DNA from 4 places in the Paenibacillus xanthanilyticus genome. Region 3 is predicted to be linked to each of the others. Evidence: riboswitches for the same ligand, from Rfam matches in the RefSeq annotation. Region 3 holds a riboswitch; each other region holds the start of a gene.
What was found. A riboswitch is a leader RNA that binds a small molecule or an ion and turns the genes downstream of it on or off. The one in region 3 is predicted to bind cyclic di-GMP.
Positions count from the first base shown of each region.

Region 1: linked by a shared signal. The riboswitch ahead of ACFSKT_RS29530 (OmpL47-type beta-barrel domain-containing protein) and the one ahead of ACFSKT_RS05460 (flagellar assembly protein A) in region 3 are both predicted to bind cyclic di-GMP.
Region 2: linked by a shared signal. The riboswitch ahead of ACFSKT_RS30810 (DUF192 domain-containing protein) and the one ahead of ACFSKT_RS05460 (flagellar assembly protein A) in region 3 are both predicted to bind cyclic di-GMP.
Region 4: linked by a shared signal. The riboswitch ahead of ACFSKT_RS14515 (PilZ domain-containing protein) and the one ahead of ACFSKT_RS05460 (flagellar assembly protein A) in region 3 are both predicted to bind cyclic di-GMP.

Region 1 is NZ_JBHUHA010000002.1:2,753,357-2,759,127, reverse strand. Features, by position in the region: gene ACFSKT_RS29550 (C40 family peptidase) at 1-426, shown strand, start outside; gene ACFSKT_RS29545 (CGNR zinc finger domain-containing protein) at 596-1,222, shown strand; gene ACFSKT_RS29540 (pyridoxamine 5'-phosphate oxidase family protein) at 1,371-2,279, shown strand; gene ACFSKT_RS29535 (hypothetical protein) at 2,396-2,761, shown strand; cyclic di-GMP riboswitch class I at 3,058-3,146, shown strand; gene ACFSKT_RS29530 (OmpL47-type beta-barrel domain-containing protein) at 3,312-5,771, shown strand, end outside.
Region 2 is NZ_JBHUHA010000002.1:3,033,618-3,039,388, reverse strand. Features, by position in the region: gene ACFSKT_RS30835 (pilus assembly protein TadG-related protein) at 1-343, opposite strand, end outside; gene ACFSKT_RS30830 (TadE/TadG family type IV pilus assembly protein) at 354-734, opposite strand; gene ACFSKT_RS30825 (A24 family peptidase) at 731-1,243, opposite strand; gene ACFSKT_RS30820 (Flp family type IVb pilin) at 1,328-1,522, opposite strand; gene ACFSKT_RS30815 (Flp family type IVb pilin) at 1,645-1,839, opposite strand; gene ACFSKT_RS30810 (DUF192 domain-containing protein) at 1,892-2,266, opposite strand; cyclic di-GMP riboswitch class I at 2,323-2,412, opposite strand; gene ACFSKT_RS30805 (carboxypeptidase regulatory-like domain-containing protein) at 2,851-5,771, opposite strand, start outside.
Region 3 is NZ_JBHUHA010000001.1:1,331,678-1,337,448, reverse strand. Features, by position in the region: gene ACFSKT_RS05475 (response regulator) at 1-625, shown strand, start outside; gene ACFSKT_RS05470 (methyl-accepting chemotaxis protein) at 701-2,413, opposite strand; gene ACFSKT_RS05465 (SpoIIE family protein phosphatase) at 2,774-3,907, shown strand; cyclic di-GMP riboswitch class I at 3,923-4,005, shown strand; gene ACFSKT_RS05460 (flagellar assembly protein A) at 4,066-5,771, shown strand, end outside.
Region 4 is NZ_JBHUHA010000001.1:3,371,374-3,377,144, forward strand. Features, by position in the region: gene ACFSKT_RS14490 (thioredoxin family protein) at 1-97, opposite strand, end outside; gene uptA (undecaprenyl phosphate transporter UptA) at 190-798, opposite strand; gene ACFSKT_RS14500 (cupredoxin domain-containing protein) at 1,007-1,453, shown strand; gene ACFSKT_RS14505 (dehydrogenase) at 1,526-1,840, shown strand; gene ACFSKT_RS14510 (hypothetical protein) at 2,002-2,355, opposite strand; gene ACFSKT_RS14515 (PilZ domain-containing protein) at 2,624-3,334, opposite strand; cyclic di-GMP riboswitch class I at 3,425-3,519, opposite strand; gene ACFSKT_RS14520 (HD-GYP domain-containing protein) at 3,532-4,614, opposite strand; gene ACFSKT_RS14525 (GGDEF domain-containing protein) at 4,642-5,340, opposite strand; gene ACFSKT_RS14530 (class I SAM-dependent methyltransferase) at 5,611-5,771, opposite strand, start outside.

The DNA.
Region 1 (5,771 bases), on a different contig from region 3:
GCTTTCGTGGGACAAGCCCATGCGGCGACAGCGACAACGCAAGCGACGAAGGCGGACAGCATTATCGCGACGGCCAAATCGCTGCAAGGCAAAGTGCGTTATGTATACGGCACGAACAATCCGAGCCAGCTTATTTTCGACTGCTCGTCCTTTACGAAATACGTGTTCGGCAAGAGCGGCGTCAGCCTCAAGTGGGGCACGGCGAGCCAGAAGAAGCAGGGAACGTACGTATCGAAGAGCAACCTGCGCAAAGGCGACTTGATTTTCTTCAACAACGGCAGGACATCGACGATCAGCCACGTGGGCATCTATATGGGCAACGGCCAATTCATTCATAATACGATCGGCAGCAAAGTAAACGGCGTGGTCATCGCCAAGCTGAGCGATTACACGAAACGCTATTCGACGGCGCGCCGCGTGCTGTAAGGCCATGCAAAGAGAAAGCTATGACTAGCCGGACTAGTCATAGCTTTCTTGGCGTCTTGGGCCTGGTGCCTAGGAGCAAAGAAACGGTATCCGCCCCGGGAATGTGCTAGTATAGCAATAGAGCAATAGATCAGGATACATCGGCAAGTTGAAAGGAGTTGAAGCGGCCATGCCGAAAATCATACCCCCGACCTTCTTATTTATCGGCAATGAGCCAATGCTGGACTTTACGAACACGCGCATCATGGCAGGCGGGCAGCCGCTCGACCTGTTGACCGATTTCGACGCGCTGCTGGATTGGATGGGCAAGGCAGGTCTGCTCACCAAGGAAGCCGAGGCTGCGGCATTGACGTGGAGCGAGGAGGCGAAGGCACGCCTGCATGGCGCGGCCATCGAACTCCGCGGCCATCTGCTGGCCGTAATCCACAGCCTATTGGCAGGCGAGCAGGTGAATGTAGCGCATCTGGCGCCGATCAACCGCCTGCTCGACCATCAGGCATTCGCGACCCGGCTCTATCTGGAGAACGGCATTTTCCGAGAGGAACGCCGCCGTCTGGTCCGCGGTCCGCTGGATCTGCTCGCGCCGATTGCCGAATCGACGGCGCGGTTCCTGAGCCGGAACGAGCCGCATCTGCTGCGGAAATGCGAAAATCCGGATTGCGTCCTTCATTTCTACGACAACAGCAAGAACGGCATGAGACGCTGGTGCAGCCCCAAAACATGCGGCAACCGGATGAAAGTGACGGCTTACCTAGAGCGTCGGCGTGCGCAAAGCCAATCGAACAGCGAGACTTAGAAAGCGGGAGCTTTCGAGGTCTCGCTTTTTCATTGCCTCCGGAAAGCAGCACCTCATTTATTAACCTACAAAATTAATGTATACACATTAAATAATCATGTGTATAATACCCAATAAGACCATTTGAGCATTAAAAAGAGGTGGTTGTATGGCCAATCCTTATCATGACGGCGAGTTGGCGGTTCAGCGTATGGCCGGCGCCGAGATTGTCGCGCAGCAAAACGGCCGAAGCATTCGAGCTTCGATCGTGCCGGGTGCCGCCGCCTTCCTTGGTACGCAGACGCTCTTGATCGCGGCCGTGGGCGACGTCGGCGGGCGGATATGGGCGTCCTGCTTGACCGGCCCGCCCGGTTTCATCGCGGTACAAGGCGACAAGCGGTTAAGCGTGGCGTGGGAACCGGCGCAGGATCCGCTGCTTGCCGCCAGTCTGGCGGCGAATCCGCACATCGGCTTGCTGGCGATCGATTTGGGCAAGCGGTTTCGGCTGCGAATTAACGGGACCGGCACGCTTGCGCCGGACGGCACGCTCGACGTGGCGGCGGAGCAGGTGTACGGCAATTGCCCGAAATACATTCAGCAGCGAACCGCGCCGTCGTTCCCCGATGCGGACAGCTTGCCGGCAAGATGGACGCGTACCTCCCGGCTAAGCGAAGGCCAGCGACAGTGGATCGCCAGGGCCGACACCTTCTTCATCGGGAGCAGGAGCGCCGACGGGAAGATGGATGCTTCGCACCGCGGCGGCTCGCCGGGATTCGTCCGCGTCGTGGACGAGAGGACGATCGTGTTCCCCGATTATTTCGGCAACTCGATGTTCAACACGCTCGGCAATATTCACAGCCACCCGGGCACGGGATTGCTGTTCATCGACTTCGACAGCGGCGATGCGCTCCAGCTGACCGGCCGCTCCCGCATTATTTGGGACGAGGAGCAGATCGCGGCGTTCCCCGGCGCCGAGCGATTGGTGCGCTTCGAGCTGGCTGAAGCGCTTCATGCGCAGCGGGGGCCCGGGATCCGGCGAGCGTTCGTCTCCTATTCCCCGGTCAATCCGTCGCTGTAGCGAACGGAGCGACCGTCAAGGAGGTGGTGCGGGGCGCGGGAGCCCGGCAGGGGCAAGGTTCGATTCGAAAGTTTCACGGGTAGCCGGTAAGTTCACATTCATGAGGAGGAACGATCATGCCAGCGAACAAATACGTCCTTATTATTCAAGCGAACCAGCAGGATGTCGGCAAAGCCGTCCATGGCCTGCTGTACGGTCAGGAGCTGCACGAAGCGGGCTTCGAGGTCGACATTCTGTTCGACGGGATGGGCACGCAGTGGCCGCAGGAATTCGGCCGAGCCGACCATCCCTTCCACGCGCTCTACAAGCAGGTCATGCGGCTGGGTATCATAAAAGGCGGCTGTCAGGCGTGCTCCGGATTTTTCGGCGTGGAGAACGAGATGCAGGAGGCGGGCGTCGCCCTTGCGGGGAGCGAGAAGAGCGGCGGGCACATCCCGTTCGCGCAGTACGTCGCGGATGGGTTCCTGCCGATCGTGCTTTAGGTCAAATGCAGCCGCTTCGCTCCGTTGAACGGGAACCCCGATTTTGCCGCTAAAACGGGATATTCGCTTCCCTCGCATCTCGAGAGGCTTCGAGAGGCTGGGGGAGGCTTTTTTACGTCCTATCTCAGGTTTTTCGCAGCTTGGTCACTTGCAGAGATCGAACAATACCTCCCGCAAGATCGCCGCATTCCAATAAGTCATATGTAGTGGAATTTTATTCTCCGTGACTTTAGACCTATTTTCACTCCTCCATTCGACAACGTATTATAGATTCTAAGACGTACAACTAACTAACCAAGTGAAAAGGGCAAATCATGAGAAATCATGAGACGCAAAGCCATGGGCCTTAACCGCACGCGCGTGCGGCAGGCAGCCGGTTACCACAAGGCATCATAGACTAAATTCCTATGAACCTTGGCAGAGGTTTATTTTTTTTGCCCAATTTCCGGATTCGAAGAAAGGTAGGAAGAAGATGAGCGAGCGACAGGGTGCACGAAAACTATCATTGTTGGTTTCACTTTTACTTGTCATTCAACTGATGCTCCCAGCCGTGAACGTATTTGCGGCAGAGACCGCCAACAGCAGCATTTTGCCGCCGAGCAATGTCAGTTACCAGGTTACGGGGGCTGATGTTAAGTTAACGTGGAACACTGTATTCGGGGCCACCGGTTATCAAATTTATGAGATTACGGAAGGCCAACTCATTGTTCGCGGCACGACGGCGACCAACTCTTATACGATGAAGAGTATGAGCGAGGGGTCCTATACCTACGCAATCTCCACGCTTAGCGCGGAAGGCGAATCCGGACCGAGTGCTCCCGTAACGGCGGACGTCATCTATCCGGAGATGACCGCCCCGGTGCTTACCGTCTCCGTTCAGAATGGCAACGACCTTGTCCTGAACTGGACAGCTGCCGCCAATGCGCAGAGCTATAATCTATTTCAAATTCAAGAGGATGGCCAAGCGGTGCTAGTCCAAAACCAAGCTTCGCGCACATTCTCGGTAATTAACGTTACAGAGGGCACATACCGTTATGCTGTAAGCGCTGCAAATCCGTTATTCGGCGAATCGCCGCTTTCCGCACCGGCCGAGGTCACGGTTGTGTATCCCGTTATGGCGGCTCCTGGCAGCCCGAGCTTCACCGTAACGAATGTGAACGACCTCACGCTGAGGTGGGCGGCGTCCAGCTACGCAAGCAGCTATCGCATTTATCAACATATCAACGGCGAGAAAGTGTTGAAAACCACCACGACCGGCACATCGGCTGTTTTTGCAAATCATGCGGCCGGCGAATATGTGTACGAGATCCATGCCTATAGTGGTCGCTTTGGCGAATCGGCCGAAGGCAGCCGGATTACAGCAACCATCAGTTCTGTAACCATGACGGCGCCGACTAATTTTGAGGCAAAGCTGCAGAACGTGAATGATGTTCTCCTTACTTGGAAAGCGTCAGCCAATGCAACCAGCTATAAGGTGTATCAAATCGTGGATGGACAAGCCGTGCAGAAGAGCGTGGTGACAGGCACTTCCGTTACCTATACGAACCAGCCGGCCGGAGATTACCTCTATGAAGTGCGCGCCTACAGCGATCGCTTTGGGGAATCGGCACAAGGCAGCCAAGCCTCGCTTACGATCGGAGCGGTAGCACTGGCGCCCCCAAGCGGTCTTGCGTATAGGCTGTTGAACCTAAATGATGTTATTTTGACGTGGACAGCTAGCGCCAACGCAGAGAGCTATAAGGTTTATCAGATGGTCGACGGCCGGAAGGTGTTGAAAAGCACGGTGTCCGGCACAAGCGCGACCTACACCTTGCAGCCGGCCGGGAACTACGAATACGTTGTACATGCCTACAGCTCGCGTTTTGGCGAGTCGTCTGAGGGAAGCACGGTGACATTCACGATCGATCCCGTCCTCATGAAGGCGCCAGGCAACGTGAAATACGCAATCGCAAATGGGAATGACGTGACCCTTAGCTGGGATGCTTCGGAGTATGCGGATAGTTACAAGGTTTATCAGGTAGCCAACGGACAGAAAACTTTGAAAAGCACGGTAGTATCGAAATCGGTTACCTATTCGTACTTGCCGAAAGGGGATTACACCTACGAGGTGTATGCCGTCTCCTCTCGTTTTGGAACATCGGCGGACGCCGGCGCGGTGTCTTTCACGGTCGCGTGGCCGGTGATGGAGCCGCCTGCCAATGCGGTGCAGACGATTACGAACGCGACAAGCTTTACGTTAAGCTGGGATGCCGCCCCTTATGCGACCAGCTATAAAGTGTATCAAGTCGTCAATGGCCAGAAGGGGCTGAGAACCACAACATCCAGCCTGAATGTTACCTACACAGGCATGGCACCGGGGTCGTATACGTATATGATTCACGCGGTGTCCAACCGCTTCGGCGATTCATTGGAGGGTTCGACCGTCAATCTGACGTTGAACGGGCAGGTCATGGAAGCCCCGACGAACCTGGTCTATACCGTGACTAACGGCAATGACGTAACGTTGAAGTGGACTGCGGCGGAATATGCGACAAGCTATCGCGTTTACCAAATCATTGATGGCCAAAAAACGCTGAAAACCAATGTAAGCGGGACTAGCGTCACGTACTACAATCAGCCAGAGGGCGGTCTGGCCTACGAGGTCCATTCGGTTTCCTCGCTGCTGGGTGAATCCCCTGAAGGGGCAAACGTTTCGTTACAACTGACGTACCCGGATATGACTGCACCGGGTAGTCTAGCTCATAAAATTCAGTACGGCAACGATGTTCGATTAACCTGGACGACTGCCGCTTACGGCGATTATTACAAGGTTTACGAGTTAATCGACGGCGTTAAGGTCGTCAAGAGCTCCGTCACCACGTCTAGCACAACGTTGAGTAATGTATCGAGCGGCCCGCATACGTATATTGTTCATACCGTAAGCTACCGGTTCGGGGAATCCCCTGAAGGCAGCAAGTTAACGCTGAACGTCGAGTTCCCGATTATGGAAACGCCTACCGGCTTTACGCAA
Region 2 (5,771 bases), on a different contig from region 3:
TGCCGAGCAGTCTGGCGAAGCCGAGTCCGATCTTCTTCTCCAACTTCACGCGCACCGTGGACATCGGCGCGATCTCGGTGCCGGTCAAGCTGCTCTGTTCCCCGTGCGCGGCCAGAATCGATCCGATCACCGCCTCCGCGGCTCCAACCTGTCCGGTTAGTTCCTGCGCGCCCGACAACGCGGCTGCATTGGCGGTTTTCTGCAAATGACTCTTCGTCGCGTACATGATCCCGCCATCCACGACAAGCCCGGCAATCGTGAGCAAAAACATCATCGATAAGCCGGCCCAGACGATCGTGCTGCCGCGTTCTTCCTTTATAAAAGCGCCAAAATCCGTTTTCATCGTGAACCTCCTACTCCACCCGAATGGTGGAATGGGCTGAAAGAACCGGGGCCGGAATGACCCGCGTCATGACGGGCGTCATCAGCGGAAGCGAATAGCGCAGCGTCACCGTCACGTTCTCCCCGGATGCCCGGGTAGACTGACTCGGCGTAATCGTCACCGTCATGCTTGCCGGGTCCCCTACCCGAAGATGTGCTTTGGCATAGGCCGTCATGTCGCCGTCGCTTCTGCCCAGTCCGCCGAGGCGAGCCGTCTCCTGCACGGTCATTTGCAAACTGGAGTAAGCGAAGAGCAGCCTGCCCAAGTCCGCGATTCCGCATAGAAGCAGCATCAGCAGCGGCAGCAAAAGCGCAAACTCGACTAGCGACTGGCCGCGCTCGTCCCGTATCATCCCGCTCCCCATCCTTCCATCATAAAACCGAGTACGCATCCGGCCGCGATCGCCACCCCGTATGGGTACGTGCCGGAGACGAAGTGTCCTTGCAGCGGCAGCTTCAGCCGGTACCGGATGCATACCAAAACGTACTGCATGTAACGGATTCGCGCCCGAAAACCGTTCTTGAACAACACGATCGCAAGCGCCATGACAGCCCCGAACAGCGCCATGTAGACCGATGCGGCCATCACGAAGCCCGCTCCTTTCAACGCCCCGACGAGCGCAAGCAGCTTGACGTCGCCCGCTCCCATGCCGCCGAGAAGATAAGGGATGAGCAGAATCGCGAACCCCGCGCCAAGCCCGATCAGCATATGAAGCAATCCGCTCCAGCCGTCCGTCGCGGCATGATATACGACCGCCAGCACCAGCGCCGGAGCGATGACGTTGTTATAAATTTTGCGGCTGCGCACATCGGTGACGACGCATAGCGCCAGCACGAGCAGCATAATCGCGTTTGCCCACATCTTCGCGTCCACCTCTCAACTGGTTTCGTCCAAAAGGAAAGGCCGCACGCCACTAGTTGACGCACGGCCCTTAGGCAAGGAAGCTTAAGGCGTTCCGCCCATTTCCGTCACGCCGGTGTTGACCGTATCCTCCGCGTTGTCGAACAGGTCGATAATATGACCGCGCAGTGTGATGAGCGCCGTCACGACCGCCACCGCGATTAGCCCGAGCACCAATCCGTACTCCGTCATCCCTTGACCTTGCTCATCGTTCCAGAAGCGGCGAATGCTGTTCATCATGTTGTTAGCCTCCTAAGAATGGTTGTTGTCTCGTGGTTGCGGTTCAAAACAACGGCTTCCGTGCTTTCTTCGTCCGTCTGCTTGTCATCCTATATCCGATCGTACCAAGGATCGACCAAAAATTAAGGCGTGCCGCCCATCTCCGTAACGCCCGTGTTAATCGTGTCTTCCGCATTGTCGAACAGGTCGATAATGTGGCCGCGCAGCGCGATCAGCGCCGTGACGACCGCGACCGCGATCAGACCTAGAACCAATCCGTACTCCGTCATCCCTTGGCCTTGCTCGTCGTTCCAGAAGCGGCGAATGCTGTTCATCATGTTGTTAGCCTCCTAAATTTGTGGTGTCGATCAAAATTCAGTTTACTGCTCGTTAAGGTTCCAAAATCGCGGTCTGTCCCAGCTCGACCTTCGCGGCTGCCAACGTGCCTGCCGGAAGCTCCACGACGGAGCGGGTTCCCGCGAACGCCGCACCGACCCTCCCCGGCCGGAGCCGATGCTCCATGCCGACGACGACGCCTGCCTTGTCCAGATGAAGCACGTCCAGGTCGTAGTTCATAAAGAACATGTGGACTGACTTGCACGGCTGAATATGAAGGCCGCTGCCGCTTGGGAGAGATTGCCTTCCTACGAGGCCTCGCAGTCTCCGCCAAAACGTGTAAGCGCATTCAATTTGGTCGCCAAGCCGTTCCCCGCTCTCCCGAATGACCAGCTTCATCCGGGTCGCCACCTCCTTTTGCGTATGCAAAATAGCCCACCTTTAGGCCCGAAAGGAGGGTTCGAAAAAAGAACTCCCCTGCATCTTTCGGCAGCTGGCTGGCATCCCGCGTCTTCCGCGGCTTAGCCCCTGTAGCTTTGCGTCGCCGGCTTTCGCCGGTTTTGCCTTTATCGAGATCCAGCGAAGTTCGTCTTGCTTGTTCGCCGTTCCGATATCTTGATCACATCTTACCCCGAGGTCCTATACTCCGTAATCCGACAAAATCCCCTATTTTTAGATTATCCGGATAAGGTCCAAATTCCCTCGAAATAGTAGTCTTAATAGACTAAATGTTGATTAGTAATGATTCTTTTCTCCCTATCAGACAATGAAACAACCCTAAAGGAACTAGGTAACATTAACCAATCAACGTGATCCGATTATTCATGCGACCAAAGGTCTGTTCTCCTGGCTGTTAGATGCGCTGCCGCCGCATGAATGTCATGCGTAAATAGCGGCGATTAATTAAAGCGTTTATGAAGCAGAGCATGTGATATTTTCACGGAAAAAGGGCGCCCCCCGTCACCTGCGGACGGCTGCGGGACACCCCTTGATCTGGTTCCGGGCTCAGCCGGCTATTCCTCGTCATCGTCTTGCAAAATCGCGTCCAATACTGTCACTTGACCATTGAAAATAAGGGCGCTTTTCGTGAGCGGACGTTTGTCCGGATAGGTGAACTGCACATCGTAGATACCGGCAGCCAGATTGCCGATGTAATACTGACCGGCCGTGTTCGTAATGACCGCGCGTACGAGCCGCCGATTCCGGTCGAATACTTCCACGAGCGCTTTATAGAGCGGGCGCAGCCTCTCGTCGCGCACCGTGCCGCGCAAGTCGCCCATCTCCTCGGGCATGCTGATGCGAACTTCCCCGCCCATACGCGGATCGAACACCACGACAGCCGATCCAAGCATGAGCGAGCTTGTCGTAATGACGAGCGTCTCGCTCGGCAATCCGCTCACCGCGAATCGGCCTTCCGGGTTGGTTACCGTCACGGCGAGTACTTCATTATTGGCGTTCAGCACCTGTACGACTGCCCCGTTCATCACATTCTGCGCCGTGTTCGTCACGGCGCCGACGATGGTCGTCGGGTTGGCGCGAAGGCTGACATTCAACACGCGCGCGCTTCCCGGTTGAAGCGTTATTGCGTTCGACTCGCTTTGAAAACCGGATTGCGACGTCCGCACGATGTAGTCGTCGGCCCGCAAACCGCCGATAAGGTAAACGCCTCGGGCGTCCGAGAGACCGCTGCGCACCACGATGCCCGTGAACGCGTCGATAACGTCGATTGTCGCGCCGGCAATCGGCAAGCCGTTCGATTGCTGGACGATCGTGCCGGACAGGGAAGCGGGATTCGGCGTGAGCGCAAAATTCAACGTAGTCGTCTGACCCGGTCCGACGTGCGCCGACGTTTCCTCCGTCCCAAAATTGGGCTGACTCGCAATGACGGTATAGTTGGAGGCCGGTACCCGATTAATCGTATAGTTGCCTTGCGCGTCCGTCAGGGAGGAGGCCACCGCCTCGCCGAACGTATTGAACAGCCGAATCTCGATTGCGGCGCCCGCGATCGGCTGCCCGGTCGCGGCGTTCGCCACATTCCCCTGGATGGTCGCGGGATTGCGGGAAAGCACGAAACTGAGCGGCGTCTGTAGATCCGGCGCGACTGCCTCGGACAGAATCTGCGTGAAGAAGCCAGAAGCCTCTGCCGTTACGGTATAGCGACCCGCCCCCAAATCTTGAATGAGATACGCGCCGCGATTATCCGTCAGCGCGGTAGCCACGACGGCATCCGTATCATCTCTCCTGACCGTCACGACGGCTCCTTCCACGGCAGCGCTCGTGTCCAGATCGGTGACGTAGCCGGCCAGCGATCCCGGATTCGGGACCAACTGCAGCACGGCGCTCGTCGACTGGCCGCGGTTCAAGTTGACGACCGATGCGCCGGTTCCGAACCCGGCTGCGGATACGGCGGCGACGAAGGTGCCGGCCGGCAGATTATCAAGTGCGAAAGCGCCGTTCTCATCGGCAATCCCCGTCGCCACAACCAGATCGTTCAAATCGCGCACAATAACCGTGCTGCCGCCTAGGGCGGCTCCGGTCGCTTCGCTTCGCACGATCCCGCTCAGCACGGCCGGCTGCGATTGAAGATTGAAGTTGGCGGTCGCCGTTTGGCTCGCGGCAACCGGCACCTGCTGCGATTGGGCGACAAAGCCGTCGGCAGTCGCGTTGACGATGTAGTTGCCCGGCGCGACTTGAAAGAAACGGTACGACCCGTCGACGTTCGCCAGGAGGGTCTGCAGCAGCACGCCATCCTCCGTATAGAGCCTCAAACTAACGTCGCCGCCTGGCAGAATGGCGCCCCCCGCGTTCACGACGCCGGCAATCTCGCCCGCCAGCGGGCTAAGCGCGAGACTGGCGCTCGTCGTCTGATTGGCGGTCACGATGACGCCGATCGCGGAGACGGCGAAGCCCTCCGCGCTCACGATGACGGTATAGCTGCCCGGCGCGAGATTCTCCACCAGATAGTTCCCGAAAGGACTGGTCGCCACCGTTGCCACCGGCACGCCCAGTTCGTCTAGAATTCGAACCTCGATCGTCGCTCCCGGTACAGGCTGCCGGGTCTGGGCGCTCGTAATTTGTCCCGAGATGCTGCCGACCAGCTGCTGAAGCCGGAAGTCCAACCCCGCGACATTCTCGCCCGGCGTAACGCCGACGCCGCCGACCGCGGTGGCAAAGCCCGGCGCGCTAACCACGACGGTTAGATTGCCTGCCGGAAGGTTGCCGATGGCATACTCCCCGTTCAGGCCGGCAAGGACGACGCCGAGCAGCACGTTATTCGCATCGAACACTTTCACCTCGGCCGTATTAATCGGATTGCCGCCGGCATCGGTCACCCGTCCGCTGACCATGCCCGGATTGGGCGTCAGGCTGATCAGCGCGTTCGATGTCTGCCCGGAGAATACGGTGGCGCCGACCGTTTCCGTCGAATAATTCGCCGCCGTTGCGCGAATCAAGTAGTTGCCTGGCGCGAGGTTATCGAATAGGTAGCTGCCTTCGGCCGTCGTGACAACGGATAGAATGAACACGTTATTCGCATCAAGCAGCTGCACCAGCGTCCCCGCGGACGACGGCGATACCGTTCCGGTTATGGCGCCCGGATTCGGCAGAAGACCGAGGTTAACCGGCGAGGTGGTGTCCGACTGGACGATCGCGCCGATGATCTGGCCCTGAAAACCGTCCGCAAAAGCGCTCACGATATAGTTGCCGGGCGGCAAGCCCCGGACAGTATACGCCCCGCCGCTGTCCGTCACGACGAGATCGTACAAAAATCCGTTCGCATCCGCGATGCGCACCGTCGCGCCGGCAAGCGGCAGTCCCGTGGCCGTATTGAAAACGGTGCCCGCGACGAAGCCCGGATTCGGCAGCAGCGCGATACTCGCGTTCTCCGTCTCGGCCGCTTCGAGCATGACGGTTGCCCCATTGGTCTGAAAGCCTG
Region 3 (5,771 bases):
GTTCTATTCGGAGCGTGACCGGCAGCTGCTGCTCTTCGCGATGGAGAATATCGTGGAGGAATGTTTGCGCGATTTCGATCATGTTCATTTCCGTGATCCGAGCGGACTGATCGTTCTCTTGATCTGGGGCGTGCCGGAAGCCGCGCAGCTGGAGCGGATAACGAGCAGCATCGCGGACTATTTGAGAATCCACGTACTGACCAGCTTTCAGGCGACCGGCGGGGAGCTCTCGCGCATTCCGAAGCTGTACGGCGAGGCGAAGACGGCCGTCTATCGGGCAAGCCGGTTATCGCCGTTGGTGCGCAGGACGAAGGAGATTATCGAGACCCGCTACTTCGAACCGCACCTGTCGCTCGAGGGCGTGGCCGCGGAGCTGTGCGTCTCGACCGTCTACCTAAGCCGCATCTTCAAGCAGGAGGCGGGCATCTCGTTCGTCGGCATGCTCACCGGCGCCCGGATCAAGCAGGCGCTTCAGCTCCTCTGCGAGACGGACTTGGCCATGCACGAGATTGCGGAGCGCATCGGCTACGAGACCCAGCATTACTTCAGCACGGCGTTCAAGAAGGCGGTGGGCGTATCCCCCAACCAGTATCGGAAGAGCTCGGTCGCGGGGGTCGGAAAATAAGGGAATCGCAAAATGCAACAATAGGGTATCGCTCGTCATTAGATGACGAGGATACCCTATTGTTATTTATTGTAGTCAGATTTTAAATTGCTTGATGATGCGCTGCAGATCGTCCGCCAAGCTGGCAAGCGCTTGGGAGGAAGACGAGATCTCTTCCATGGAGGCAAGCTGCTCTTCCGTCGCGGCCGAGATGTTCTGCGTCATCGATGCCGAGTCGCTCGCGACCGCGTGAACGTCCCGGATCGAGGCGTTCACGTTCGCCGTTCCGTCGGCCAGCTTCCGCAGATCCGCGGAAATGTCTTCGATTTGCGCGACGACGCTGCTGACCGCCTGCTCGATTTTTTGGAACGAGCCGCCTGCATGATTCACGACCGTCAAGCCGCTGTTCACCTCTTGCGCCGCTTTCTCCATCGTCCGCAGCGTCGTCTCCGTATCCTGCTGAATCAGTTGAATGAGCTGCGAGATTTGGTCTGTCGATTGATTGGACTGTTCGGCGAGCTTGCGCACTTCGCCCGCGACGACGGCGAATCCTTTGCCGTGTTCGCCCGCGCGCGCGGCTTCGATCGCCGCATTCAAGGCGAGCAGGTTGGTCTGTGCCGAGATGCCGGAGATGACATTCGTGATCTGCTCGATTTCGTTCGAGCGCTCGTTCAAGCTTTTTACCGCGTCGAACAAGCTGCTCACGTTGGCGTAGATGGAGTTCATCTGCGTACCCACTTCGCTGATCGCTTGGTTGCCCTCGGACGACACGGCCGACGCGTGCAGGGCGTCCTGCTTCATCCGGTCCGTCGAGTCGGCGATCGATTGCGTATAGCCGGCCATGTCGGATATCGCGTTCGTGCTATCGGATACCAGCTGCGCTTGCTTATCCGTCCCGACCGCGAGCTCCTGCACCGTGAGCGTGACGTGTTCGCTCGCCTTGCTGCTCTGCACGGCGCTGGCGCTCAGCTCTTCGGCTGACGCGGCGACTTGGAAGGTCGACTCGTGGACAGAGCCGAACACCGTCTGGAGATTCGCCGTCATACTGTTCAGGGATGCGACGAGCTGGCCGATTTCATCCTTCGAAATATAGCTGCCTTTCACGGTGAAATCGCCTTGTTCCGCTTCGGTCAGCAATCGCTTGACTTCCTTAACCGGCTTGACGATCATGCGCGAGATCACGAGGCTGAGCGCCACGAGAGCGAGAAGCGCGGCAGCGACGACGGAGGAGACGAACACCGTGACGTCTTTTACATCTTGCTGGTTGGTTTCGTTAATGATGCCGGCATTTTCGACGTTGTACTTCTGCAGCGCTTTCAGCGTGTCGTTCACCAGCTTGCGCATCGCTTCCACGTTCTCGTGATAATGCGCGTACGCTTCGGCGTTCTTATTGGCTGCGGCCAACTGGATCACTTCGCTGCGGGCCTTCGCCAAATTCGCGGCATGCTCCCGGTATTGCGTCAGCAGTTTGTTCTCTTCAGCCGTAAGTTCGCTGCTGGCGAGTTCGTCGATCATCGCATCGATCTCTTCCCAAGCGGAGGCGATTTCGTCGATGAGCTCCTGATTGCGAGCGGGGTCCTCTGTCGTCAGCAGCTCAAGCGTGTACGCGTCGCTTGCTCTGGCGTTGACCCGAATCTGCATGATGGTATTCAGCGGGATCAAATTGTGCTCGTACATATGCTCCGAGTTTTGGGCAATGTCTCTCATATAATTGATGCCCAGTGTGCCGACCGACCCGAGTCCTACCGCGCTTACGAAGATCAGAAGTGTCAGTTTTTTCGATATGCTGAGGTTTCGTAGAAGTTTCATTTCGCTATCCCCTTCGATATAGATGAGAACGCAACGGATAACTTACGTCCTGTATATGCTCTATTTATCGTCAGGTGAGGCGCGAAGATAATAGGTAATAGGAGGGGAATTGCTCCCTTTGCGGACCGCTAACAAGGTGAAAGGGCGGTGACGATAACGGCTTTACGCCGCCAGTGTAGGATTGGGCGAGATGATCGGCAATCCGGATGTGTTCGATTCCTTGACGTACAAGGACAGCTCCAGCTGCTTGGCCTTTTGATAGGGCTTATTTTTAACGGATGAGGTCAAAATAAAGGATAATACGGTCAAATTGTCGGGTTATGTCGAAGTGAGGTAATTGCGCCAAGAGGGGAGGGGCTCATGGGTATTCTGATCGTTGACGATTCGCCGATGATGCAGCATTTGTTCCGGGATGTCTTAGTACGAGAAGGTTACGCAAATGTTCACACGGCTAGCTCCGCTGATGAAGCCTTTATGTTTTTGGGTATCCATGACGAGGAACGTCCCAAGAAAACCACGGTGCAGATCAATTTAATCCTGCTGGACATTGTCATGCCCGGCATGGACGGAATCGAAGCGTGTAAAATCATTAAGAAACACGATACGTATAAGGACACGCCCATCATTTTCATTACGGCCAGCAAAAGCCAAATTATGGATGCGTTTTTGGCGGGGGGAATGGATTTCATCCAAAAAGACTTTGAGCAGTACGAACTGCTGGCTCGGGTCAAATCCGCGCTGAGTCTGAAGAGAGAGATGAATGCCCGGATTGCCAGAGAGATCAAAATTCGCAGGGAGCTTCAGTTGGCCAAGCAGGTTCAAAAAAGCGTCTTGAGTCAACCGATTGTCGACGGCAACATCCAAATTCATGGCAAATATCTTGAGTCCGACGAAGTTTCGGGCGATATGTTCTACTGGGCTCAGGTCTCGGAGGATCAATACGCCATATTGGTGCTTGATGTGTCCGGTCATGGTTTGTCATCGGCGCTCATCACGATGTCGGTTCGGTCATTGCTCGAGCGGACGATTAGGCAAGAAGTCGAGCCTGAACGCGTCTTTACGGAATTAAACGAGCAAATGGTGCAGTTGTTCGGCGGCGGCAAGAAGCTGATTTATTTTACGGCCCTCTATCTGCTCGTCGACGTGAAAACGAAAATGATTCATTATTTCAACGCGGGTCATCCGCCGGGTCTTGTGCTGTCCAATGACAAGGTCATCGACCGGTTAACCACGACGACGGTTCCGATCGGCGTGAAGAAGAATCCGCCCGTCAAAACGGGAATGCTTCACTATGAGAACCAAACGCGGATCATTCTATATACGGATGGGCTCGTGGAGACGCCGGGCGTGCCGGTATCGGTCAGCATTAATAAGCTGTCCGACTATGTCTCTTTGCTGCGCGGCCAGTCGAATGAATCGTTCTTGGAAGAAGTGGCCGTAATCAAGCAAAACCGAAGCGACGATATCTGTATCATATCGATCCTCTTATCCTAGATATTGGCAGATACATCATGATAAAGGCAAACTCGTACGAAAGTCGGGGACGCAAAGCGGCGGGCCTACGTCATTACGTCGGCAGCCGGGTTACCGAATGGGGCCGGAGAGACTGCCATTCTGGCGGTCCCTTCCTTTTTTACAGGCGAATAAGGACGGTGATTGCAGTGGAAGCAAGCGTCATATCGAGAGGCAAAACGGTTCAGCATGCGGTGGAAACGGCATTAACGCTGCTCGGCACAACGAAAGATCACGTTCATATTGAAATATTGGAGTCGGAAACGCGCGGCGTTCTGGGACTCATGGCCAAAAAAGCGGTCGTCCGCGTGACCCGAAAGACCGAGATCTCCAAGGAGGAGAGCCGCTCCCCGATGTCCGTAGCGCTGGAAGAATACATATCGGAGGAGTTATCCGGCACTCAAGCGGATCAAGCGGATCAATCGAAACAACCGAATCATACGAAGGCTACCGAGGCGCACAGTTCCCGTTCGAAGGCCTATTCAGGCAAAGCGTGGATTGAAAATGGCATCATCGGCACCCTGGACGCGCCCGACCAATTTCCGTTAATAAGCCCTATGAAAGAGGGGAAGCTGTACAAGAATGGGAACCTGGTCGAGCAAACGACGACGATCGTGGAGCGAGACGTCTTTCGCGTGGAACTGATCAATGAGGATCAACGCCCCGTCTGGTCAATCGAAATTGACGACCGGAACATGAAGGCTCGCCTGAACGTAGAGCCCGGTTTTCGCATCACTCGCACGCTCAAAGATCAGGCCCCGACCTCGCATCTGACACTTCTCGCCGCCGAAGATAAACAGCCGCTCGCCATTAACATGCAGGATGTCTTGAACGAACTCAAAGCGCGGGGCGTAACGGTCGGCATTCTATCCGAGAATATCGCCATGGCGTGCAAAAGCGTCGTCCGCGGCAGTTTCGAGATCGCGATTGGGCAGGAGCCGGTCCCGGGCAAAAACGGTTATTTGAAGCCCTTGTTCGAGACGAACGAGAATCAGGCCATCATGCCGAAGACGCGTCCGGACGGCACGATCGATTACCGCGAAATCAAAGAGTTCCCATCCGTAACGGAAGGCAGGGTCATTGGGCTAATTATGCCGCCCGAGCCCGGGAAGCCTGGACTCGATGTCATGGGTAGGCGCGTGGAGCCGGAACCGGTGCACGAGCTGCAATTGAAGTTGGGCGAGGGCGTCACCCTGCTGGACGACCCAACGAAGGTGTTGTCCATTCAATCCGGACGGCCGAATCTTGTGCAGAAAGGCGTTCACGCCGAACTCTCCATCGTCCCCAAACTGGTGCATGGCGCTGATGTAGACATTGCCTCGGGCAATATCCGCTTTCAAGGCGACGTCGATATTTTGGGAACCGTCCAAGACGGGATGACCGTGGAGGCAGAGGGCAGCGTCATGGTACGCGGGAACGTGAACATTGCTCGGATTAAGACAGGCCATTCCTTGATCATACATGCCAACGTGATCGGCAGCGATGTTGTTGCAGGCAAAGGCAGCATGTTCACGGCGGAAGCGTACCCGCTGCTACTTGACATTCACGAAAAAGCGAAGTTTTTGCGCAATGCGGTCGTGCAAGTGAACAATGCCAGCGCATTCAAGGCGACCGATTATAACGAGAAAGGGCTTGGGCCGCTCATCAAGGTACTGCTGCAAGGTAAATTCAAATTGCTTCGCGAAACGATCGTGGATTTGACCAAGATGGTCATGGACGCGACGGCGGAGATTGATCCCGAGTGGACCGAATACGCCGGATATCTAAGAAAAGCCTTTTTGAATCCAGTGTCGAGCACGATCAAAGAATTGAAAGACTTGGACGGTTTTATCGAGAAGACGGAATT
Region 4 (5,771 bases), 2.0 Mb from region 3:
CCCAATCCTCGAACGCTTCCTTATTCTTCTGCATCCCCTCAATAAACTGCTGCGGGCTGATGCCTTGGTTCAGCTTGTTCGCTACGTTCTTGCTCATCGGTATCCCTCCTGGGAAAGGATCGTTATGTACGAGTCAATCGTTGGTCCAGCCTGTTCCTATTGTACCAAACCAGGCGCCGAGGCACCAAATTATACCGTTTTGCCGCGTTTGCGAAGCGTCTTGAACAGCACGTACACGATCAACAGCGCGATCGCGATCAGCAGGGCCGGCTGAATATAGGGACCCGCCTTCTCGTCGATGTTCTCCCACTGGTCGCCGAGCGAATTGCCCAAGTAGACGAACAGCACCGACCACGGGATCGACGCGAGCAGCGTCAGAATCGTGAACAGCCAGAAGTTCATGCGCGCCATGCCCGCCGGAATGGAGATAGCTTGGCGCATGACCGGCACGAACCGCGCCGTAAAGACGATGCCGGAGCCGTATTTATTGAACCATTTTTCCGCCGTATCCAGATGCTTGGGCGAAATTTTGATGTACTTGCCGTATTTTTCAAAGAATGGCCGGCCGGCAAATCTGCCGATAGCATACAGTATCCATTGCTGGATAACCGCGCCGATCGTGCCGCAGATGACCGCGGTCAGGAACGAAATCTCGCCCTTATACACCAGGTAACCGCCGAACGCCAGCACGATTTCGCTCGGAATGACTTCGATCGCAAGACCGATAATGATGCCCCAATAGCCTAACTCTTCAATCCAGTGCAACGCGGTGGTTGCTAGCTCGTGAATCCACTCCATTCTCCGTCTCCTAACATTTCTAAATTTTGTCGCTTCTGTCTCTATCGGTATTCTAGCACATTGAGTGCCATGCCTCCATAAGACCAGACACACAATAAAGTGACAATTCCGTCACTCGGCGCCGCTTTGTCCAAACCGGCAGACATGCGTGAACAAGCCCGCGCATAGACTAGCTGTGTTCAATATGATGAAAGCAGGTGGGCGTTCCATGACCAACATTTTCGTGATTACCAAAAAGCAAATCAAGCTGTTCGCGGTCCTGCTCTTGGCGTTAGTCGTAGCGGTCGTATGCTTCAAGTGGAACCAGTCGCAGGCCGCGATGGCGACGCCGAGCCAGACGCGGGTCATGCATCTGGTGACGGGCGAATTCGAGGCTCGCGACGCGAACAACAAAAAGATCGAAGCGTATCTCTGGTCGCCAAGCAGCATCTTCGTCAATGCCGGAGAGGAAGTGGAGCTGCGTCTGACGGGCATCAGCGGCGAATCGCATCCGTTCGTCATCGAAGGACTCGGCATTCAAGGAACGGTGGAAAAAGGCAAAACAACGGTCGTCAAATTCAAAGCGGAGCAGAAAGGCACCTATCCGATCATCTGCCAAACGCATGATACGCGCGAGCATAACGGTCCGATGGTCGGCTACATCTACGTCCAATAACAAGCGCCTGCCGGGCCGGTGACCAATCAGCAGCCGGGCGCATATATAGGGGAATGAGAGGAGTCGGTTACGATGAAACCATCCCCCCCATCCAAACATGCGGCCGGACTGCCGACCGCGCGCAAAATTCGGCGTGCCTGCGATAACGAGCTGTACCGGACCGTCAAGCGCCTGAACGTCTACGTGCCCAAGGAGAAGCTGGAAGCGGCGGAAAAGCTGTATTTCAAGAAAGTCGCCCTCAACTTGCCCTGGATCGCGGAAAACCAGAGCAATCGCCGCAAGCTCGCCGACTGGTGGGACGAGAATGTCAGCGCGGAAATCGCCGAGCTGTGGGAAGTGGACCTAGCCAAGCTGCAGGCGGCCTTCCGTGAAGCGTTCGGCGGGTAGCGCGCAAAAAAAGGACCTCGCTTCGCCATCGTGGCGGAAGTCGAGGTCCTCTTTCTTTCGCGTTTACCTCTTTCAATAGAAACTCGATTATTTCGCGCACGCCCGAGGGACGCCCGCCAGAAGGGCATCTCACGTACGCAGCGTCCGGCACACAACCTGCGTTAGCCGATGACGGCGAAAGCTTCCGAGCCGGCCGGAATCGACCGGGAACGGAACTGGACGCCGGCGGAATTAAAGATGCGGATCGTCAAGTTAGACGTCGTGAGCACGCCGACGTTGCGGAACTGCACGACGCCGAAGTTGTCGAAAAAGGCGGTCGAGATCAGCGAATTGTTCCGGTACAAACGCGCGAAAAACCCGTTCGTGCTGAACGTAACGCCGTTGTTCTGGACCCACAGCACCGTCAACCGGTTCAAGTAGACGGATTGCGTGCTTCCGACCGGTATTTTGGCTGTCCGGATCACCCTCCCCGTGCTGGATGCGAGACGCTTCGGTTTTATTCGAGTCGATGCCATTCTTCCAACCCCTCCTCGTAAGTTTCCTATAGCATATGCTAGGGAAACAAGCGCGGACCGGACGAACGCACGCGGTCTATCACCTATTTTCGGGAGGATTGGATACGGTAGATTTGACGGTCCTCGGCAGATGACGCGCAGCTTCAACCGGCGGCATTCCGCGGTCATACAGCAGAGTGGTTGGACTCTCCTATATATTGAAAAAGGGAAACGCGGCCGCGGCCGGTTCCCCTCATCCTCCTACATTCGCGGGCAGCGCGCCAATGTCTTACATCCGCGCAAGCGCCTTGCGCTTCTCCTTGACCCGGTAATAATTCGACACCTGCTCGCGGATCAAGAAGGCGCGAAGCATTCTTGCCTGCAGCTCGTTCAGCTCCACAAAACGGGCGCCGTAAAAGCAAAACTCGCCTTCCGTCTCGCTTCGGACGATTTCAATATGGCAGCTGAGCTCGAAGCCCATCGAGACGACCGCCGGCAGGAGATCGCCGATACGGAGCTTCACGTTATGAACGGTCTCGAAGCCGATGCCGCTTAGCGAGACGTTCTTCGTCTTGAATACCGCCTGCTGTTCATCGCCTTCCTCGGCTTCCGTCTGATTCGCCCGGACGCTCGGCTGAAGCCTGCCGTCCAGCCGGACCTCGACGCGATTCGCCTCCCGCTTCTCCTCCAAGCCCGCGAGCGACTTCGGCGGGAGCAGCACCGCAAGCGACCCTTCCGCCTTCGCGATGACCGTGGATTGCATCCGCTGGATGCCCACCGGCGAATAGAGCGTGAGATGGACTGGATCTCCCAAATGAAACGATTTGAATTCGGACATCTCGATCTCCAGCATCTCGCCTTCCACATGGGTCAGCAGTCCCGTGGATACGTATCCGTCCTTCTCGACCACCGTCCTGCTGTGCAGGAGCGTCTCTAGGGGATACGTCGTCATTTCTTTGCCATATACGGCGGTTTGTTCGACTCTTGATGTTCTCGTCATGATGGATGTGACCTCCGTGGATACAAAATAAAAAAAGCCGCTCCCTGGTACTTAAGCCGACTTCGTCATCCTGTTCACGGATGCCCTCGCTTCGGCGGCCAGGCTGTCATTGTTCGCGATGCGCGCAAACGGTAGACCCTTTAGCTTTGCGTCCTTGTCTTTCGACAAGTTTGCCTTTGTCCTGCATTCGATTGTAGTTAAACTTCCTTGACGATGAGCAGATTGTTGGAATTCTTCAGCTCGATCTCGTACGCCGCGGCCGGCGGATTGCCGTCCGCTTCCCGAATGATCCGCACCGTCGGACGATGGACGGCCAGCGGGTTGTTGGCGGATACGACGGCGATCTGGCCGGAGCTTAGAAGCACGGTCGTCGCGATCGGGTAGATGGAAATATGTTTGCAAAACAATTTGATCAGGTTGACGTCGAAATACGTGTTGCCCGCCGCGAACAGAAACTCGATCGCTTCCGTCGGCGTATGCCGTTTGCGGTGCGGCCTCGGCGAGGTTAAGGCGTCGTACACATCCGCGATGGCGATAATCTGCGCGTACTCGTGAATCTCGTCGCCTTTGATCTTGCGCGGATACCCGCTCCCGTCGAACCGCTCATGATGCTGGAACGCGCAATGGGCCGATAATAAAGAGACGTCGTGCTGCGCGCGAAGCAAGTTGAACCCGTCTTCCGCGTGCTTCTGAACCAGGCCCCGCTCCGCTTCGCTAAGGAAAGCCGCCTTGGCGAGCAATTCTTTCGGCACCTGCGTCATGCCGATATCGAACAGCAGCGCGCCGACGCCCAGCTCCTCCAGCTGATTGCGGTTGTAGCCTTTGGCCACGCCTATGATGCCCGCGAGAATGGCAACGTTGACTGAATGATTGAATAAGTAAGAATCCATGGCCTGAATATTCGTCAGGCTAACAAGCATGTCTTGTCTTGCGGAGAGGTCCTGCATCATTTGACCGAATACCGTGCGGAACGTGCGGCCAAGCTCCGGCGCGACCGTGCGCCCTTTGGTCTTGTGCGTATCCATGAGCGTGGTCATCGTCTTGTGGACTTCGGCCATCGCCTTGCGCCGCGTCTCGTCCTGAATCGCCGAGCTCGGCTCCAAATCTTCGGTCATGTCATCCTGGATATAGAGCATGTCGATGCCCAAATTCTCAAGCCGATCGATAAATCGTTGGGTTAATTCTACGCCTTCCCCCAGCAGAACATTGCCATTCTCTTGAAAGACGGTGCGCCCCAATTTATCCCCCGGCCTAACCGAGGTTATATGCGCTTTCCTCATTGTGCCATTCCGCCTTTGATTGCCTGTTTATTGTGCTTGAGCCGCCTGCTGCATCGCTTCCTCTTCGGCTTTATGGCGCTTGCCCAATAGTTTGTCCGCGTACATGCGTTCGTCGGCAAGCTGCGCGAGCTGGCCCAGATGTACGCCGTCCGCCGGATACGAAGCGACGCCCGCCGATACGGCTAGCCGGACGCCGGTTCGAAGCGTTGCGTGCTCCAGCAGCTCGCGGACCCTTCGCAAGAAGACGGCGACGGTCTTGTCGTCCGCATACGGACAGATGACCAAAAATTCGTCCCCGCCCCACCGCGCCACGATCTCCCCGCGCTGTGCGCCATTCTGAAGCGCCGTCGCGACCTCGCGGATCGCCGCGTCCCCCTGGGCATGTCCATGGGAATCGTTGACCTGCTTGAAGTCGTTCACGTCGATCAGCATGACCGCCATTCGCTTGCGTTGCTTGCCGGCGCGAGCTGCCAATCGAACGAATCCGCTCTCCACGAAGCGCCGATTGTACACACCCGTCAGCGGATCCATGGCGGCCATCCGGGCCAGCCGATCATGCTTCAGGCCAAGCCACCAGCCTACGGGGAAGGAGACGGCGGCAAACAGCAGCGCGCCGGCGCTTGCCCGAAACAGGCCGCTCTCCTCGGGCCAGAGCCCGTAAAGCGCGGCGCAGCCGGACAAGCCGATCGCGGCCGCCAGCGCGGTTATCCTCCCCCGATATGCCACCGTATCCTCTCCTTCTCATCGTCCGACTGCTTGGCCGCGCCCCTTCTTCCTCGCTTCGGCGGTGATGAAACTATGACTACGCTATGAACGAACATCTCAAAAAGAACGAGGAATAGGCAGAGATCCACCCCTGCCATCAGTCCCAAAACGATCATTCCTAAACCCTTTAAAACGAACTAATTACCGGGACTCGCGTACGGTTTAATTCTAGCATACGCGATTTCCGCCGACAATCCGTATGTGATATTTTTCATTGCTAGTCATTAAGGATTACTTGATAGCGGCTAGACGGTCTGAAAGCGCCGATTCCAGATAGGGCGAAAGATTCAGTCCATCCCGGAAGGCAACGTATTCCGCCCATTTGCGCGCGCTCGCCTTGCCGCCGGCCGTGGCCCGGATCAGCAAATTTTTGGGCGTGTGCTCGGGATCGA